DNA from 3 places in the Motilimonas sp. 1_MG-2023 genome. Region 3 is predicted to be linked to each of the others. Evidence: predicted binding sites of a transcription regulator. Region 3 holds the regulator's gene; each other region holds the start of a gene.
What was found. The regulator sigma-54, encoded in region 3, starts transcription at its own class of promoters, with help from an activator protein. The targets are predictions, from matches to a motif close to GTTGGCACGNNNNTNGNNT.

Region 1: flgB (flagellar basal body rod protein FlgB) is a predicted target of sigma-54. The motif match lies at 1,485-1,503, and genes of this name have one in related genera.
Region 2: norV (anaerobic nitric oxide reductase flavorubredoxin) is a predicted target of sigma-54. The motif match lies at 2,507-2,525, and genes of this name have one in related genera.

The regions. Positions count from the first base shown of each region.
Region 1 is NZ_JAUOPX010000006.1:25,437-29,709, forward strand. Features, by position in the region: gene Q4519_RS04515 (chemotaxis protein CheV) at 1-476, shown strand, start outside; gene Q4519_RS04520 (protein-glutamate O-methyltransferase CheR) at 508-1,350, shown strand; gene flgB (flagellar basal body rod protein FlgB) at 1,533-1,928, shown strand; gene flgC (flagellar basal body rod protein FlgC) at 1,931-2,353, shown strand; gene Q4519_RS04535 (flagellar hook assembly protein FlgD) at 2,366-3,163, shown strand; gene flgE (flagellar hook protein FlgE) at 3,210-4,273, shown strand, end outside.
Region 2 is NZ_JAUOPX010000053.1:9,671-13,943, forward strand. Features, by position in the region: gene Q4519_RS19340 (ChbG/HpnK family deacetylase) at 1-434, opposite strand, end outside; gene norR (nitric oxide reductase transcriptional regulator NorR) at 799-2,382, opposite strand; gene norV (anaerobic nitric oxide reductase flavorubredoxin) at 2,577-4,049, shown strand; gene norW (NADH:flavorubredoxin reductase NorW) at 4,049-4,273, shown strand, end outside.
Region 3 is NZ_JAUOPX010000001.1:133,147-137,419, forward strand. Features, by position in the region: gene Q4519_RS00575 (HPr family phosphocarrier protein) at 1-178, opposite strand, end outside; gene rapZ (RNase adapter RapZ) at 179-1,024, opposite strand; gene ptsN (PTS IIA-like nitrogen regulatory protein PtsN) at 1,035-1,481, opposite strand; gene hpf (ribosome hibernation promoting factor) at 1,490-1,777, opposite strand; gene Q4519_RS00595 (RNA polymerase factor sigma-54) at 1,798-3,249, opposite strand; gene lptB (LPS export ABC transporter ATP-binding protein) at 3,301-4,026, opposite strand; gene lptA (lipopolysaccharide transport periplasmic protein LptA) at 4,026-4,273, opposite strand, start outside.

The sequences.
Region 1 (4,273 bases), on a different contig from region 3:
ACGTAGAGAAAATTTTGGACCAAATTTCTCCAGTTAATACGGATGTCAGTGAGTCACTTAAAACACCAGATACCAGTGAAAAAATTCATGGTCGGAAAATCTTAGTTGCAGATGATTCTAGTGTGGCACGTAATCAAGTGAAAAAAGCGGTGACATCGTTAGGTGTAGAATGCTTACTGGCTAAAGATGGGCGTGAAGCTTTGGTCATGCTGAAAGAGATGGCGAAAGATGGGCCTATTACCGATCAAATAGCATTAGTTATTTCTGATATAGAAATGCCAGAAATGGATGGCTATACCCTTACGGCTGAAATTAGAGCTACACCAGCACTAAAGGGACTGCATATTATCTTGCATACTTCTTTAAGCGGCGTTTTCAATCAAGCTATGGTTAATAAAGTTGGTGCAAATAATTTTATTGCCAAGTTTAATCCTGATGAACTAGCGACTGCGGTGAAAGAAGCGGTGAACAGTTAAATATTAAAAGGGCATTAATTTGACTGCAAAAATGTTGTCTGATGAAGTATATAAACAATTTTCTGACTTTTTAGAAGTACAGTGTGGGATTGTTTTAGGGGCAAATAAACAATATTTGGTGAAGAGTAGGCTATCGCCGTTATTAAGCCAATATAAGGTCGATTCATTACCTGAGTTAATTCAGCGTTCAATGAGTTTTCGTGAACGAGACTTGCGAGCCTCTGTTATTGATGCCATGACAACAAATGAAACGCTGTGGTTTCGTGATACTTACCCATTCCAATTGTTAGTTGATAAGCTTTACCCAGACTTAAGTGCGAATAAAAGACCACTTAAAATATGGTCTGCCGCATCATCTTCAGGCCAAGAGCCGTATTCCATTGCGATGTCGACACTTGAATACCAAATGAAAAAGCCTGGCGCAATGCCGCAAGGCGTACAGATATTGGGCACGGATATATCGAGTGCGATGCTCGAGCATTGTAAAAAAGGTGAGTACGACTCTTTAGCCTTAGCTAGAGGTTTATCGCCGGAACGCAAACGACAGTTTTTTGAGGCGGTTAATGACGGCTCCGGTCGCATGAGGGTGTCAGAAAGAGTCAAAAAATTGGCTTCTTTTCGTTCGTTTAACTTACTTGATAGTTACACTCTGCTTGGTAAATTTGACATTATTTTTTGTCGTAACGTGCTGATTTATTTTTCACCTGAAGTTAAATCGAAAATTCTTAATCAATTTGCTGGAGCCCTTAATCCTGGCGGCTATTTAATGCTGGGGGCGTCTGAATCATTAACCGGTTTAACCGACAGGTTTGAAATGCAACGTTGTAATCCCGGTATTGTATATAAGCTGAAGGCTCCCGAGCCTAGGCGCTAACTCGACCAATAAAAAGCGGCAAGTTGCCGCTTTTTTTATGGCAAACTTTTTCCCTCTGCTAGACCTTGTTGTCCTTCCATACCGCTAATGACTGCTGTTTATCAGTTAAAAGTTAATAAAAACCTATATTAAAACTTGGCACATGAATTGCTTTGTATATCCCTAGTTAGGCAGGAGGATATATGGCCATTAATTTTGAAAAAGCATTAGGCATACATCAGTATACGTTAGGCATTAGATCTAAGCGCTCTGAAATGCTGGCAAGTAACATTGCCAATGCAGATACACCTAATTATAAGGCAAGAGATATTAGCTTCTCTGATGCCCTTGCTGCCGCGAAATCAGGGAGTCAGTTTTCACTTGAGAAAACGAATACTAGGCACTTCACTATGCAATCAGATTTACAGCCGGGTATTAAATTCAGACAGCCGAATCAGCCTGACACAGGCGACGGTAACACCGTAGATGTTCAGGTTGAGCGAAATCAATTTATGCAAAACTCAATGGAGTATCAAGCGAGTCTGAGTTTTCTAAACAGTAAGATCGCCTCTCTCAGAAAAGCCATTAAAGGACAATAATTATGAGCTTATTTAGAGTGTTAGATGTTTCTGCTTCGGGGATGAGCGCTCAATCTGTACGGTTGAACACCACCGCGAGTAACTTGGCGAACGCCAATAGTGTCAGTAGCAGTGTCGATAAAATCTACCGTGCTCGTAGTCCTGTTTTTGCTGCTGAATTAAGCAAGGCTCAAGGTCAGCAAAGTGCGAATGTGAAAGTAAAGGTGCTTGGTATTGTTGAAAGTGATGCGCCATTAACACGTGAATACCTACCTAATCATCCAATGGCTGACGACAACGGCTTTATCTACCGATCCAATGTGAATGTGGTGGAGGAGATGGCCAATATGATGAGTGCTTCTCGCTCATATCAGACTAATGTACAGATAGCGGATGCGGCAAAACAAATGCTATCAAAAACACTTCAACTTGGTAAAAGCCAGTAAAGGAGGCATTAAATGAGTAGCGTAAATAATGTCTCGACCAGCAACTTATATTGGGAAGAGAAAAGCATTACCGATAAGGCCGCTGAAGCGAATAAAAAAGAGCTTGATCAAGAAGACTTTTTTTCGCTCTTATCACAGCAACTTGCTTATCAAGACCCTTTTAAGCCGGTTGATAATGCGCAAATGGTGGCACAAATGGCGTCGTTTACCACAGCAGAAGGTATTGCTGATATGGGGAAGCAGTTTGAGAGCATGAACTCAATTATGAGTTCAACCCAAGCGCTACAGGCTTCCGGTTTAGTTGGACGAAATGTACTCGTTCCCACTGATGAAGGACACCTCGCCAAAAATAAAGCATTAGAAGGTGTCGCCATTTCTGGTCAGCCAATGAATAACTTGACCGTGCGCATTGAAGATGAAAAAGGTAACTTAGTTAGAGTTATTAAAATGGATGATCAACCTGCTGGCAATGTGCGCTATAGCTGGGACGGCAAGAATGAAGCCGGCGAATTAATGCCGCCTGGCAACTATAAAGTGAAAGCAAATGCCCGAGTAAATGGTGAGAGTACGGATTTACCTACTGCTAATTATGCACACGTTGAAAGTGTCAGCTTGGCTGGTGGAACTAACGGTGTGGTATTAAATTTGCAAGGGATAGGAAGTGTGATGTTGTCTGATGTTCTTGAGGTATCTCAGACGGCGGGTAACTTACCAGTGACGCCTCCCACTGTACCCTCAGAGCCTGATGATAATGCTGGGGAGAGTGTAGAGCAGGTAGCAGCAAGACTTAAAGAGCAATTGGGTGCTTAATAATGATAACTCAATTGCCATCAAAGAATGATAAAGGAGAGTAGTTATGTCTTTTAATATTGCACTTAGCGGCATTAATGCAGCGCAAAAAGACCTTGATGTTACCGCTAATAACATAGCTAACGTCAACACATTTGGTTTCAAAGAATCACGAGCAGAGTTTGCCGATGTTTACGCTACATCGATTTTTTCGAATGGTAAAACGGCTACGGGTAATGGGGTTAAAACAGCTCAAGTTGCTCAGCAGTTCCATCAAGGTAGTTTACTCACAACCCAAAACTCTCTCGATATGGCAATTGGTGGGGAAGGCTTCTTTGTAACAGCAGAAGATCCGACAACATTAACCCGCAATTTCACTCGTGCTGGCGCATTTAATTTAAACTCAGAAAACTATGTTGTTAACGCTAGTGGTCAGTTTTTACAAGCTTACCCTGTTGATTCAAACGGTAACCCATCTTCTGTGAGTATGGCGGCAACGCGGCCATTGCAAATCAGTACAAGTGTTGGTTCGCCCACCCAAACCGATCAGGTTGATATGACGTTTAATTTACCATCGGGTGGTACAGAGCATGATATTGGCGACTTTGACCCAGGTAATCCTGATACCTACACGTCATCAACTTCTGTTACAACTTATGATTCTTTAGGCGAACCTCATGTCGCCCAAACTTATTTCATCAAACGTACGCCAGATCCTGTCGGCCCGCCAGTAATCGCTGAAAACTCTTGGGATGTGGTCACTTATGTTGATAAAAAGCCCGTTGATATTGCTGGCGGTACGGCTAATGTTGCTAATGCGAGTAACCCGAATACAACTATACCAACATCGGCCCGTATGGTATTTGGAACCGATGGTGAATTAGATCCAGGAACACCAGTGTCCCCATTACCCATTACTACGGTTGCTTTGGGGTCAACTAATGGCGCAGATCCTACTCAGACCGTGACATTTAATTTTAATAATCCAACACAATTTGGTGCTGCTTTTGAAGTGTCTGCGTTGTCACAAAATGGCTCAACAGTCGGTAAATTGACAGGGATAGACATCGCAACTGATGGCTTAGTGAAGGCGACGTTTAGTAATGGCTCTACCGTATATATGGGTAAAGT
Region 2 (4,273 bases), on a different contig from region 3:
TGCGAATCTAAATGAGAAATAGGCATGCCTACTCGCAGTGCGGCTTCTATTTGTGCCACCACTTCCTGCTCAACAGCTTCAGCCTGCGCCAGCGACCAGCAAGTATACTCACTACGATGAAAAAAGCCTTCAGCATCGACTAGGCCCGATTCTGGCGTAGGATTAGTCAATGGACGCCAGCGGTATTCTTGCCATTCTGACGTTAACATCAGGTGAACACCTAAGTCAGCATCAGATTGCGATTTGGCTAAGTTTGCTGCCGATAAAAACCACGGGCAATTCACCATCACAGAGCCCGATCGGGCCAAGCCAAAATCTTTTAAATCTTGATAAGCCTGCACGCTTCCTAGATTCATGCCGATATCGTCACAATGAAACAACACCACCCGATCTTCTAGCCCAAAGCCTAGCTTTTGTAACAAAGTATTTTTCATTGCCCGCCCTTACATTCAATAATTAAAATTTAAGTGATCATCGCAAGCAAGCATGACAAATAAATAATAGAGCAATGATTCATAGTACAAAATAACCAATACCGCAGACAGTGTCGATGATGTAAGGCAATTATACCCAATCAATCTGGAGATGCTTGATTTCAGCAAGATTTTACACGCGTTTAGACAAGGCATTGATTGCAAGTAATGGCTTTCCCCTTATCAAAATCAATAACGCAGCATAAACGCCTGTAAAACTTGCCCTTTGGGAGCGGCTCTGAAACATGCATCTTCAAGTTAATTGGGTATAACTGACTCGAAAAACACACAACCAACGTTGGCGCATCCATGGGGCAAACATTCACTACTTCAGTCCCAATTTTTTTGCTAATCGATGTAAGTTACCATTATCTAGTTCAAGATCCCGTGCCGTAGAGGCCCAATTGTTATTATTGCGCCGATAACATTGCGCGATTAGGTCTTTTTGGAATTGCTGCGTTGCTAGTTTTAACCCCACGCCTTGCACCTCTATCCGAGAAAGTATCGCGCTTTTTGCGCTGGTTTCATTCTCTATGCAGGGCACATTGGTAAGGGCTTTTTCACCTTCGTGCCCAGCTGCAAAACCAGCATGAAGCTCTGGCAACAGCATCTCAGCCGTCAACACCAAGTGGCTCAGATTATCTCCCACTCGCGCAATCACGGCAGCACGATTAATCACATGTTCAAGCTCTCTAATATTGCCCGGCCAGTGATGCTGCTTAATCGCGGCAATAAAACTGTCATCAAGACGAATACCACTCAGCCCTAATTTTTGCCGACAGCGTTCAGCGAAAAAACCCGCCAACAGCACCACATCTCCCTCTCGATCACGTAACGGTGGCACAAACAACGGAAACACACTCAACCTATGATACAAGTCGGCGCGAAAACGGCCTGCCCGAACCTCTTCATCTAAACTGCGATTCGTCGCCGCAACAATGCGCGTATTAACCCGAATATGACAATCATCCCCCACCCGCTGAATATCACCAAATTGCAGCGCTCTTAATAGCTTAGCTTGTAGCGTTAGAGTCAACTCTGCAACTTCATCCAAAAATAAGGTGCCATTATCAGCTTGCTCAAACTTGCCTTTGCGATGACTAATCGCGCCAGTAAAGGCACCTTTAACGTGACCAAACAACTCACTTTCCGCCACCGATTCTGGCAATGCGGCACAATTCAGGTAAACCAAATTTTCGTTCGCTCTGGCTGACTGAAAATGCATGGCATTGGCTACCAGCTCTTTACCGACTCCCGTTTCTCCTGTCACCAAAACCGTTAAATCTGTGTTAGCCACTGCATTTATCTGAGCCCTTAGGTCGGTCATGACCGCCGAAGTGCCGATCATTTCTTGACGTATACTGTGTTTTTCGGTCAACGGCTCATGGCCAAGCAAGGTTTGCTTTTCCAATTGCTCAAGTAATAGTGCGCCATGTAGCGCACTGGCGGTTAACGCGCTGACAATGCGTAGGTCATCGTCGGCAAAGTCTTCAAATTGCTCGGGGTCAAAAGCATCAATGGTCATTGCGCCAAGCAAACGCCCGCCAATGTTCAAGGGCAAGCCAATACATGAATGCACCTGTAATTTATCATCATGATTAGGGATCAAACCATCGTAGGGATCAGGCAAGTCACTGTCGGCAGGAAAGCGAACTACATCTCCGGCACGGGCGATCGCTTCCAGCCTCGGATGAGCCGAAACAACAAAGCGCCGGCCCAGTACTTCGTCGGCCAAACCATTAATAGCTAAAGGAATGAAGTGTTGTTCTTGAAATAGCAATAATGCTGATGCATCGCAGTTAAGCGTGCGACGAATGGTCGACAATAGCCGTTCAAACCGATCTTGGCTGGATAGACTCGAATTAAGATCAAGAGCAACTTGAAGCCATTGAGAAGAAATTTTTGCCATTACAACATCCTAAGTTGTGTCATTAAGACAATGGTACTGTCTTTTTAACACATGTAAAGAGTGTCAAAATAACACAATTAATAACTATGCAAAAAATAAATACAACATAAACAGCAAGATACGACTTGGCATGGCGCCTGCAATGCATAGGTTGAATTTATTAATTTATCTTTAAACTATAGCAGGAGCAAACCATGACCATCCACGTAAAAAATAACATTCATTGGGTCGGCCAACGCGATTGGGAAGTACAAGATTTTCACGGCACCGAATACAAAATGACCAAAGGAACCAGTTATAATAGCTACCTCATTAGAGAAGAAAAAACCGTACTAATTGATACGGTAGATCATCGTTTTAGCCACCAATTTTTACAAAATCTTGCGCTAGAAATTGATTTAAAGAAAATCGATTTTATTGTGATAAATCACGCTGAAGAAGATCATTCCGGTGCGCTTTCAGCCCTCATGGAAAAAATTCCAAATACCCCTATTTACTGTACCGAAGCCGCCATTGATTCAATTGTGGGGCATCACCACCACCCTGAATGGAATTTTAACACCGTAAAAACTGGTGATACCCTTGATATCGGTAACGGCAAGAAGCTTATCTTTATTGAGGCCCCCATGTTGCATTGGCCTGATAGCATGATGACTTACCTAACAGGCGACGCGGTACTCTTTAGTAATGACGCTTTTGGCCAGCACTATTGTGATGAGCATTTATTTAATGATGAAGTTGATCAAAATGAACTATTCGATCAATGCTTGCGTTATTACTCAAATATCCTTACCCCCTTCAGCAGCTTAGTAACCGCTAAAATTAAAGAAGTACTGAGTTTCAATGTTCCCGTAGACATGATTGCCACGTCCCATGGCATTGTTTGGCGCGACAACCCCACCCAAATAATTCATCAGTACTTAGCATGGGCCGATAATTATGCGGAAGATCGCATCACTATTTTCTATGACTCCATGTCAAATAACACCCGAATGATGGCCGATGCCATTGCACAGGGGATCCATGATGTCGATCCAAAAGTTGCGGTAAAAGTATTTAACGTTTCAAAACACGATAAGAATGACATTCTTGCTAATGTGTTTCGTTCAAAAGGTATTTTTGTTGGCTCATCAACCATGAATAACGTCATGATGCCTAAAATTGCGGGCATGCTGGAAGAGATCACAGGATTAAGATTTAAAGCTAAAAAAGCCGCCGCTTTTGGCAGTTATGGTTGGAATGGTGGCGCAGTTGATCGGATCCACGCACGCTTAACCGATGCCGGCTTTGAAACAGCGTTAAGCCTAAAAACAAAATGGCGTCCAGACGGTAAAGCCATGCAAGCCTGTCGTGAACATGGTCGTCAAGTAGCAAAAAATTGGGCCTTACAAAACAACACACTGCAACCGCCCATGAGTGCGCAATCAGCAGCGCCAGCCCCATCAACCACCGTAATAACCGAGCCCGTTCAACAGCAGGGTAATTCTCAAGAGATGATTTGCACCGTATGTAATTGGATTTACGATCCCTTAGTAGGTGAAAGCAATCAAGGCATTGAGCCCGGCACACCTTGGCCTGAAGTCCCTGATTACTTCCTTTGCCCTGAATGCAATTTGGGTAAGGAAGTATTTGTGGCATGTCAAAAGAAAGCTGAGGAGGCAGCTTAATGAGCGCACCATTAATTATTATTGGCAGTGGTTTTGCCGCTTATCAGCTCATTAAAACACTGCGCCGCCAGCAATCTGATATCGCCATTCAAGTGATCACCACTGACGCAGGAGATGAGTACAACAAACCAGATTTGAGCCATGTATTTACGCGCAATCAAAGTGCGAACGACTTAGTGGCGCTAAGCGGCGCACTGTTTTCAGAGCAGTATCAAGTTTCCTTG
Region 3 (4,273 bases):
CTTGACAGGTTTCTAGCATGAGTAAGCCCATCACACTGGCTGCAGAGGCGGATTTGTCGCCGTGGACTAAGGTAACTGTCGCGTCAAATTTTAGCGCTAACTCTGCCAGTTTTACAGCCGCTCGTGCATGTAAGCCCAATTTGTTCTTTATGGTGATATGTTGCTCTAGCTGTAACATTTAACGTTTTTCCAAGGTGCGATGACGAACTTGCACTTGTTGTTCGTGGCGAAAGAATTCGGCGATTTTCTCGGCGATAAATACCGATCTGTGTTGGCCGCCCGTACAACCGATAGCGATAGTGACATAGCTGCGGTTATTGCGTTCAAGATGAGGCAGCCAAGTGCCAATCAAATTCTCTATTTGCCAGATAAACTTCATCACTAATGGCTGCTCTGTTAAGTAGTGTTGAACTTCAGCATCGAGTCCGGTTTGTGGTTTAAGCTCGGGGATCCAATGTGGATTAGGTAGAAAGCGCGCATCAAACACATAGTCTGCATCTTTTGGTAAGCCATTTTTAAAACCAAATGATTCAATGACTAATACCAATTCATGACTTTTTTGGCCGAGTACTCGTTGTTTTACCAACTCACTCAGCTCATGGATTGACATATCACTGGTATCAATGCGTAAATCGGCCGACTCAGAGATAGGCTCGAGCAAGGTGGTTTCTTGATCTATCGCTTGAGATAGCGATAGCTGCATTTTTGCTAGTGGATGTAAACGCCTGGTTTCACTGTAGCGACGTACCAAAATACTGCTACTGGCATCAAGAAATAAGGTGGTGAGATCAACCGATGCTTTGAGATCCTTAATGACGTGGTGTAATTCATTTTGGTCAAGGGGCAGGTTACGCACATCGATGCTAACCGCCACGGCATCGTAATTATCTTTAAGACTAGTAATTAAATCGGGTAGTAAGGGTAATGGCAGGTTATCGACGCAGTAATAGCCTAGGTCTTCCAATACTCTTAAGGCAACGGTTTTGCCTGATCCGGAGCGGCCACTGACGATGGTGAGTTTCATATTGCTCCCGTTATGACACGCAAATGAGTTCGAATAACTCCGCATCTGTTTTAGCCGCGCGAAGTTGGCGACAAATTTGTTTATCAGAAAGTTTACCAGCGATAAGTGACAAGGTTTTTAAATGTTGGCTACACTGGCTTTCTGGGACGAGAACGGCGAACAATAAATCAACGGGTTGATTGTCGATGGCACTAAAGTCTATCGCGGTCTCACATTGGATGAAAACGCCGGTAACAGGGTAATCATCACTGATACGAGCGTGGGGGATCGCAATACCCGCTCCAACACCTGTGGTGCCAAGGCGCTCACGCGTTAGTAGGTTTTCAAACACTACTTTAGGGTCAATATTGAGTTTTTGTCCTGCTAACTCACTGATGATTTCCAGTGCTTTTTTCTTGCTTGAACAAGAGACTGCACTCAAGGTGCAGTCTGGGGCTAATAATTCTTTTATATCCATATTTAAATTTAAGACTGTTTCAGCTTTTCCTTGTGTTTGATCACTTGGCGATCAAGTTTGTCAACTAACGAATCAATCGCGGCATACATATCTGTGTCTTGGGAGTTAGCAAATACTTCTCCGCCTGACAGGTGTAACTTGGCTTCAGCTATTTGATTCAACTTTTCGACGTTTAATATCACTTGTGCTGAGTTAATGCTATCAAAATGACGCTCTAATTTAGATAACTTAGTTTCAACGTAACTGCGCATTGAATCGGTGATGTCGATATGGTGGCCAGATAGATTAATTTGCATAAACATTCTCCTGTTGCAGCCTAAAGTAGGCTCTTACGTTGGTTGGAAGGCGGGATGTTCAAAGACTCGCGATATTTAGCGATGGTTCTTCGCGCAACCTTTATGCCTTGGTCAGCAAGCAGTTGAGTAATTTTACTGTCACTTAGGGGCTTAGCAGGGGTTTCTGCTGCCACTAATTTTTTAATTAAGGCCCTAATGGCGGTGGATGAACATTCGCCACCACTTTCTGTTGCAACATGGCTAGAGAAGAAATACTTCAACTCAAAGATGCCACGCGGCGTGTGCATGAACTTTTGCGTGGTGACACGCGAAATAGTGGACTCGTGCATTTCCACGGCTTCCGCGACATCGTTTAATACCATGGGTTTCATTGCTTCATCGCCGTATTCAAAAAAAGCAACTTGATGCTGTACGATACAGTTGGCCACTTTTAATAAGGTGTCATTACGGCTTTCTAAGCTTTTAATAAACCATTTGGCTTCTTGTAAATGTGAACGAATAAACTGACTGTCATCGGTGTTTTTAGTTTGTTTGGCAAAAGAAGCGTATTGATCATTAACGCGAATTTTGGGCATGCAATCTGGGTTTAGTTCGACGACCCAGCGACCTGATTTTTTTTGCACCGAGACATCTGGAACTATATATTGAGCGTCCATTTCAACAATCGCATTGCCTGGTCTTGGCTCTAAGGTATGGATCAGGCGCATGACTTCGCGTAGATCGTCTTCTTTTAGCTTAGTTTTACGGCTTAGAGTACGAAAGTCACGATTAGCGAGTAAATCCATATGCTCGTTGATCACCATTATGGCTTCTTCTAACCAGAGAGTGCCTTTTTCGATTTGATTCAGCTGGATTAACATGCATTCTTGCGCGGAACGAGCACCAACGCCGAGAGGATCAAAATGCTGCAATCGTTTAAGTACGGCTTCAACTTCGTCGAGCTCAACATCAAGAAAGTCAGAGGAGACACTATCTAATATATCTTCGCTAGAGACAGTCAAATAACCAGATTCGTCAATGGCATCGATAATGGCAAAGGCGATAGCGCGATCAGTTTCACTAAAGGGGGTTAACTCCATTTGCCAGATGAGGTGGTCATGTAGGTTAGCTGAGGTTTCACCTTGATAAATAAAATCGGCATCATCGCCACCTGAGCCGACACCTGAAGTGCTTGAACCTGTGCCCGTGGTAAAGGTGTCATCCCATGTTGAGTCTGTGGGAAGATCATCAGGAATGTCATTCTGCGCCATGGCCTCCGACGTTTCGAGTTGGCTAGATGTGTCGTTATCGTAGCTTTGCTCTTCGTTACCGTGGTCGTTTTCTTCTACTTCTAACAGCGGATTTGACTCAAGGGCTTCTTGAATTTCTTGCTGTAAATCTAATGTAGAAAGCTGCAACAAGCGAATAGCTTGTTGTAGCTGAGGGGTCATGGTTAACTGCTGACCTAAACGCAACTGTAGGGTTGGCTTCATTAAATTCCTGTTAGATATAAATCTTTAGATAACGGTTGTTACCTATAAAAACTATAGCTTGAATTGATCGCCTAGGTAGACTCGTTTTACTTGTTCGTTTTGTAAAATGTCTTCTGGCTTGCCAGCGGCAATCATTTCTCCATGACTCACTATATAGGAATATTCACATACATCTAGTGTTTCCCTCACATTATGGTCAGTGATTAATACGCCTAAGCCTCTGTCTCGTAAGTGTTCTATGATTTTTTTTATATCTATTACAGAGATAGGATCAACCCCAGCAAATGGCTCATCAAGTAAGATGAATTGAGGATCTGCTGCGAGTGCTCTGGCGATTTCAACGCGGCGTCTTTCGCCGCCAGAAAGGGACATCCCTTTACTATTTTTTATATGGGTAATATGAAATTCTTCAAGTAACTCGTTCAGTCTATCTTGTTTTTGTTCCGTGGATAGCTCATCTCGAACTTCTAGGATTGCCATGATATTTTGCGCGACCGTAAGGCGACGAAAAATAGAAGCTTCTTGTGGCAAGTAGCCAATTCCCTTCTGCGCGCGCACGTGCATTGGTTGGCTAGAAATTTCTTCATCATCAATAAATATCTGGCCTTCATCGCGCTTTACTAAACCGACTACCATGTAAAATGTTGTCGTTTTACCTGCACCATTGGGGCCGAGTAAACCAACAATTTGCCCCGTGTTCACTTGTAAACTAACGCCATTTACTACACGACGATTCTTATAACTTTTCGCTAAGTCTTTTGCTTGGAGTAATGCCATTATTGCGCCGCTTTATCTGTTGATTTATCTGATGACTTTGAGTTTTTCTTGCTATCGACTTGAGCGGGTAAAAATACGGTTCGGGTTTGAGTCTCGCCTTTTTTACCTTCAATCTGGCGTGTCTCAATGTTGTAGGTGATAGTTTCAGCGGTGTAGTTACTGTCTAACTGCTTTAAAGAGGCATTTTGGCTCAAGATTATCTGGTTATTTTTTTTGAGGTAACGAATTTTTTTTGCCTTTGCTTCTA